Regions from separate parts of the Cellulosimicrobium funkei genome, predicted to be linked through region 2. Evidence: predicted binding sites of a transcription regulator. Region 2 holds the regulator's gene; the other holds the start of a gene.
What was found. Region 2 encodes LexA, which represses DNA repair genes until DNA is damaged. Its sites were predicted from a motif close to TCGAACANNTGTTCGA; they were not measured.
Positions count from the first base shown of each region.

Region 1: a site for LexA is predicted at 1,630-1,645, ahead of ruvA (Holliday junction branch migration protein RuvA). Genes of this name have one in related genera too.

Region 1 is NZ_FTMI01000003.1:490,612-494,010, reverse strand. It holds gene BXA05_RS10390 (YebC/PmpR family DNA-binding transcriptional regulator) at 1-744, shown strand, start outside; gene ruvC (crossover junction endodeoxyribonuclease RuvC) at 968-1,537, shown strand; gene ruvA (Holliday junction branch migration protein RuvA) at 1,736-2,371, shown strand; gene ruvB (Holliday junction branch migration DNA helicase RuvB) at 2,374-3,399, shown strand, end outside.
Region 2 is NZ_FTMI01000008.1:145,957-149,355, reverse strand. It holds gene nrdR (transcriptional regulator NrdR) at 1-67, opposite strand, end outside; gene BXA05_RS17930 (LysM peptidoglycan-binding domain-containing protein) at 437-811, opposite strand; gene lexA (transcriptional repressor LexA) at 1,148-1,882, shown strand; gene BXA05_RS17920 (L-lactate dehydrogenase) at 1,997-3,004, opposite strand; gene BXA05_RS17915 (ATP-dependent DNA helicase) at 3,034-3,399, opposite strand, start outside.

The sequences.
Region 1 (3,399 bases), on a different contig from region 2:
TGGGCCACGACCAAGCACAAGAAGGCGGCCATCGACGCCAAGCGCGGCAAGCTCTTCGCGAAGCTCATCAAGAACATCGAGGTCGCGGCGCGCACGGGCGGCGGTGACCCCGCGGGCAACCCGACGCTGTTCGACGCCATCCAGAAGGCGAAGAAGTCGTCGGTCCCCAACGACAACATCGACCGCGCCGTCAAGCGCGGCTCGGGCACCGGCGCCGACGCCGTCGACTACCAGACGATCATGTACGAGGGCTACGGCCCCAACGGCATCGCCGTCCTGGTCGAGTGCCTCACCGACAACAAGAACCGCGCGGCCTCCGAGGTCCGCCTCGCGTTCAGCCGCAACGGCGGCAACCTCGCCGACCCGGGCTCCGTGTCCTACCTCTTCGCGCGCAAGGGCCTCGTCGTCGTGCCGAAGGCGGAGGGCGTGACCGAGGACGACGTCATGCTCGCCGCGCTCGAGGCGGGGGCCGAGGAGGTCACCGACTCCGGCGACGTCATCGAGGTGCTGTCCGAGGCGAGCGACCTCGTCGCCGTGCGCAGCGCGATCCAGGAGGCGGGGATCGAGTACGACTCCGCCGACTCGATCTGGCACCCGTCGATGGAGGTCGAGGTCGACGCCGAGGGCGCGCGCAAGATCCTGCGCCTCATCGACGCGCTCGAGGACAGCGACGACGTGCAGAACGTCTACGCCAACTTCGACGCGTCGGACGAGGTCATGGCGGAGCTCGAGAACGACGACTGATCCCGTCGGCTCGGTCACCGAGACCGACGACGTGGTCCCCCTGGGGTGGCGGGGCGGGTGAGGCGCGCGCGGTCTACCATCCGCGGTGCTCGTCCCTCGCGCCGCTCCCGCCAGGCCCGCCACGACCGCGCGCACCTCACCCGCCCCGCCGGTGTCGGCTCGCCGTGGTCGGCGGCCCGCGAGGCGGACGGGTTCCGTGGTCGGGTCGTGGGAGGGTACTGGGGTGCGCGTTCTCGGAGTGGATCCTGGGCTGACCCGGTGCGGTGTCGGGGTGGTGGACTCCGCGCGGGGGCGGCGGGCCGAGCTCGTCGCGGTCGGGGTGATCCGGACGGACCCGGAGCTGAGCGTCGACCTGCGGCTGCTGCGGATCGCGGAGCGGCTCGACGCGTGGTTCGACGAGCACGTGCCCGACGTCGTGGCGGTCGAGCGCGTGTTCGCGCAGCACAACGTCGGGACGGTCATGGGGACCGCGCAGGCCGCGGGCATCGCGATGGTCGGGGCCGCGAAGCGGGGCGTCCCCGTCGCGCTGCACACGCCGTCGGAGGTCAAGGCCGCGGTCACGGGGAGCGGACGCGCCGGCAAGGAGCAGGTCCAGCGCATGGTCGCGGGGATCCTCGGCCTCGCGGAGCCGCCGAAGCCCGCGGACGCGGCCGACGCGCTCGCGCTCGCGATCTGCCACCTGTGGCGCCCCGCGGGCGCCCTGCAGGGCGGCGAGCGGCACGAGCTCACGGCCGCCCAGCGCGCCTGGGCGGCCGCCGAGCACGCGGCGAAGGGACGGCGCGCGCCGCGCTAGCGGCGACGCTGCCGCCGGTCGTGCCGGTGGGGGTGCCGGCGGTCCGTGTCGGTCGGTCGGCGGGTGGGCGGCCCTTGCTAGAGTGACCGCGGTCGTACGGGTGTTCGACGCGCCTCTCGGTGCGCGGCCCGACGGCGGTCCTCGGGGCCGGCGGACCATCGGACCAGGCCGGGGCTGCCGGCCGGGAGAGGAGCCTGCGTGATCGCGTCCCTGAGCGGTGTCGTGGCGAGCGTCCAGCTCGACCGCGCCGTGCTCGAGGTCGGAGGAGTGGGCTACCTCGTCCACGCCACGCCCGCCACGCTCGCCGGCCTGCGCGTCGGGGAGACGGCGCGCCTCGCGACGAGCCTCGTCGTGCGCGAGGACTCGTTCACGCTCTACGGCTTCGCCGACGACGACGAGCGCGCCGTCTTCGAGACCGTCCAGACCGTGAGCGGCGTCGGTCCGCGCCTCGCGCTCGCGATGCTCGCCGTGCACACGCCCGACGGCCTGCGTCGTGCGGTCGCGGGCGCCGACATCGCCGCGCTCGTGCGCGTCCCGGGCATCGGCAACAAGGGCGCGCAGCGGATCGCGCTCGAGCTCGGCGACAAGCTCGGCCCGCCCACGGGCGCCGACGCTCCCGAGGCGGGATCGACCGCCTCGGCGTCGGCGCCGCGTCCGGAGGACCGGCGCGACCAGGTGGTCGAGGCGCTCGTCGGGCTCGGCTGGAACCTCAAGGCCGCCGACGACGCGGTGTCCACCGTGCTCGCCGAGGCGGGCGTCGACGTCGTCGAGGCACCCGACGTGGCGGGCGCGCTGCGTGCCGCGCTGCGGGTCCTCGGCGGGCCGAGGAGCTGACGATGGCGACCTTCGACCAGGTGGGACTCGACGACCTCGGCGGGGACGGCACGTTCTCGTCCGAGCGCATCGTCGCGGCGGGTGCGGACGACCTCGAACGCGCGGCCGAGGCCGCGCTGCGGCCACGCCGGCTGGAGGAGTTCGTCGGCCAGGCCGTCGTCCGCGACCAGCTGTCGCTCGTGCTCCAGGCCGCGCTCGCGCGGGGGAGCGCGCCCGACCACGTGCTCCTGTCGGGTCCGCCCGGGCTCGGCAAGACGACGCTCGCCATGATCATCGCCGCGGAGCTCGGTACGTCGCTGCGCGTGACGTCGGGGCCCGCGATCCAGCACGCCGGCGACCTCGCGGCGGTGCTGTCCTCGCTCGAGGAGGGCGAGGTCCTGTTCATCGACGAGATCCACCGGCTCGCGCGACCGGCCGAGGAGCTCCTCTACATGGCGATGGAGGACTTCCGCGTCGACGTCGTCGTGGGCAAGGGGGCCGGGGCGAGCGCCATCCCGCTCTCGCTGCCGCCCTTCACGGCGGTCGGCGCGACGACGCGCGCCGGGCTCCTGCCCGCGCCGCTGCGCGACCGGTTCGGCTTCACCGGGCACCTGGACTTCTACTCGGGCGACGAGCTCGAGCGCGTGCTGACGCGCTCGGCCGGCCTGCTCGGCGTCGCGCTCGACCCCCAGGCCGCCCGCGAGATCGCCGGGCGTTCGCGCGGCACGCCCCGCATCGCGAACCGCCTCCTGCGGCGTGTGCGTGACTGGGCGCAGGTGCGCGGCGACGGGACCATGGACCTCGCGGCCGCGCGTGCGGCCCTTGAGGTCTACGAGGTGGACCCGATCGGCCTCGACCGGCTCGACCGCGCGGTGCTCACCGCGCTGTGCACGCGCTTCAACGGCGGTCCCGTGGGCCTGACGACGCTCGCGGTGACGGTGGGCGAGGAGGCGGAGACCGTCGAGACGGTCGCCGAGCCGTACCTCGTGCGCGAGGGCTTGATCGGGCGGACGCCGCGAGGCCGCGTCGCGACCCCGGCTGCCTGGGCG
Region 2 (3,399 bases):
CACCGTCGTCGGACGTGCGGGAGTCGACGACGCGGGAGTCCGCGTGACGGCAGAACGGGCAGTGCATGGCGGGGCTCCTCCGCGGGTCGCGCCGACAGGTCGGCGCGACGAACGTATGTCGTCGCGGGCGCGCGGTGCAACACGCCGACGGCGCACCCGACCGTGGACGGCAGAACGGGGGCGGTCGAAGTCGACCGCCCCCGTCGGGACGCCCCCGTCCCCATCTCGCGCGCGACTCGCCTCGCGCGCGGCGACGTGCACAGGAGTCGCGGTTGTCCGCACACTCCTCGCCTCGTCCGCCCAGCCCCCCAGCCGGCGTGTGAGGTGACACTAACTTAGGCGGACCTAACGGAGCGGCGCAACCCTCGGTCGCGACCTGTCGCGCGTCGGCACCGTGTGCTGCGTCACAGGACCTGGGCCACGGCCGAGCGCCGCGTCACCGCTCGGCGACCGGGAGCAGGATCGTCTGGCCGGCCTGCACGCCCGACGACGACAGGCCGTTCAGCTCGACGAGCCCGCTGACCACCTCACGGAGATCCTCGCCCGGGGCCGCGACTCCCTGGGCAAGCTCCCACAGGGTCTCCCCCGTGCTCACGACGTGGACCCGGACCTCGACCGGCTCCCCGGGCCCGCCCGCGACGGCCAGGCCGACGCGCGCCGCGAGGACGAGCACGACGGCCACGAGGAGCACGAGGACCGCACGGCCGCGTCGCGTGAGCCGCAGCGGTGCCTGCGGGCGCACGCCTCGCTCCGCCGCAACGCCCCGCCCGAGCGCGGGCGGCGCTGCCGTCGCCATCGCCACCGTGTCCATGTCCCCTCCGTCCCGGCCCGCGAGCCCGATCGCCTTCCCCGGTCGATCGGACCCGCGTGCCCGTCTCATCTCCACGCCGACCCGCTGCGGTCGAACACCTGTACGTAGAACATCTGTACGAAGGTCTATCACGAACGACCGACAGAGTCGAGACATGCTCGAACAGGTGTTTGATTCGTGTCGCATCCTCCCCTAGCCTGGGCTCAGGTCGGTTCGCCGGACATGTCCGCTCGGACCCGGAGGGGCGACCGAGCTCCCGGGGCGCACGCTCCGGGGAGGGGAGGCCGCAGGCCCGGCTGGCGCCGGCGGCACGCGACGGACGAGGGCGGAGCGACCATGGCGGGACGAGGCACGGACAGGGCACGGGGGCTCGCCGAGGTGCGCGAGCTGCCGGACGGGTCGGCAGGGGGTGACGGGCTCACCCCGCGCCAGCGGCTCGTGCTCGAGACCATCCGCGCGTGCGTCGAGCAGCGCGGCTACCCGCCGAGCATGCGCGAGATCGGCGAGGCCGTCGGGCTCACGAGCCCGTCCTCCGTCAAGCACCAGCTCACCACGCTCGAGCGCAAGGGGTTCCTGCGGCGCGACCCGAACCGTCCGCGCGCCATCGAGGTGGTCCAGCCCGACGACGCCCGCCGCGCGACCCCGCTCGCGCCAGCTGGCACGGCCCCCGAGCCGGCGTACGACGAGGCCCACCCCGCGCCGTCGTACGTCCCCGTCGTCGGCCGTATCGCCGCCGGTGGCCCGATCCTCGCGGAGCAGGTCGTGGAGGACGTCTTCCCGCTGCCGCGCCAGCTCGTCGGCGAGGGAGAGCTCTTCCTCCTGCGCGTGCAGGGCGACTCGATGATCGACGCCGCGATCTGCGACGGCGACTGGGTCGTCGTGCGGCGCCAGCCGGTCGCGGAGAACGGCGAGATCGTGGCCGCGATGATCGACGGCGAGGCCACCGTGAAGAGCCTGCGGCGCGCCGACGGCCACGTCTGGCTCATGCCGCACAACGCCGCGTACGACCCGATCCCCGGCGACGACGCCCAGGTGCTGGGGCGCGTCGTCTCCGTCCTGCGCAGCCTCTGAACGGTCCCCGAGCGGCTCCGGGCGCCCCTGCGGGCAGGCTCCGGACAGCACGAGAGCCGGGCGGTCCCTCGACCGCCCGGCTCTCGTCGTGCCAGGCCCGACGAGCCCGTGGGCTCAGAGCCCGAAGCGTCGCGCGACCGCGCGCAGCGACTCCGCGGACGAGCGCAGGCCCGCGAGCTCGTCGTCCGCGAGCGGGACCTCGACGCGCTCCGTCGCGCCCCGGCGGTCGACGAGCGTCGGGAGCGACAGGCAGACGTCCTCGAGCCCGTAGATGCCGTCGAGGAGCGTCGACACGGGCAGCACCCGGTGCTCGTCGGCGAGCACCGCCTCGATGATCCGGGTGCCCGCGAGCCCGACCGCGTAGTTGGTCGCGCCCTTGCCCTCGATGATCCGGTAGGCCGACTGCACGACCTCCCGCGCGATCTCGTCGCGCACGTCGCCCGTGAGCGGTCCCCGACCGCCGATGCCCTGCCACTCGAGCAGCGGCGCACCGCCGATCGTCGCGGAGCTCCAGAGCGGGATCTCGCTGTCGCCGTGCTCCCCCGCGATGTACGCGTGCACGTTCTGCACCGCGACGCCGCAGTGCTGCGCCACGAGGAACCGCAGCCGCGAGGAGTCGAGCACGGTGCCGCTGCCGAAGAGCTGGGTCGGGGGCAGCCCCGAGAACTTGAGCGCCGCGTACGTGACGATGTCGACCGGGTTGGTCACCATGACGTAGACGGCATCCGGGGCGACCTCCACGAGGCCCGGGAGGATCGTCCGCATGAGCCCGATCGTGCCCTCGGCGAGGTCGAGACGCGTCTGGCCCGGCTTCTGCTTGGCGCCGGCCGTGACCACGACGACGTCGGCGCCCGCGCACACCGCGACGTCGTCGGACCCCTCGACGCGCGCCATGGGCATGAACTGGATGCCGTGCTGGAGGTCGAGGACCTCGGCCTCGACCTTCGCGCGGTTGACGTCGAGGAGCGCCACCGTGCGCGCCGCGCCGCGCATGAGCGCGGCGTAGGCCAGCGTCGAGCCGACGGCACCGGCGCCGACGATCGCGAGCTTCGTGGTCCGCGCTCCCCCTCCCGGACCGCCCGTGGTCGCGTCGCCGGTGCCCTGCGGTGACGTGCTCGTCATGTCGCCTCCGTGAAGTCGCTGGAAAGGGCTCAGCCTAGGGCGGCGAGGCGGCGGAGCGCAGCGGTGGCCACGTCGCGGTCGGTCGTCTGCCAGAACCCTGGCATGGACCGCGTGAGGAACGACCCGTAGCGCGCCGTCACGAGCCGCGGGTCCAGGACCGCGACGACCCCGCGGTCGGCCGTGGACCGCACGAGCCGCCCGGCACCCTGGGCGAGCAGGAGGGCCGCGTGCGTCGCGGAGACCTGCATGAACCCGTTGCCACCCGCGGCCTCGACGGCGCGAGCCCGCGCCGACTTCACCGGGTCGTCCGGGCGCGGGAACGGGATGCGGTCGATGAGCACGAGCTGGCACGACGGCCCAGGCACGTCCACGCCCTGCCACAGCGACAGCGTGCC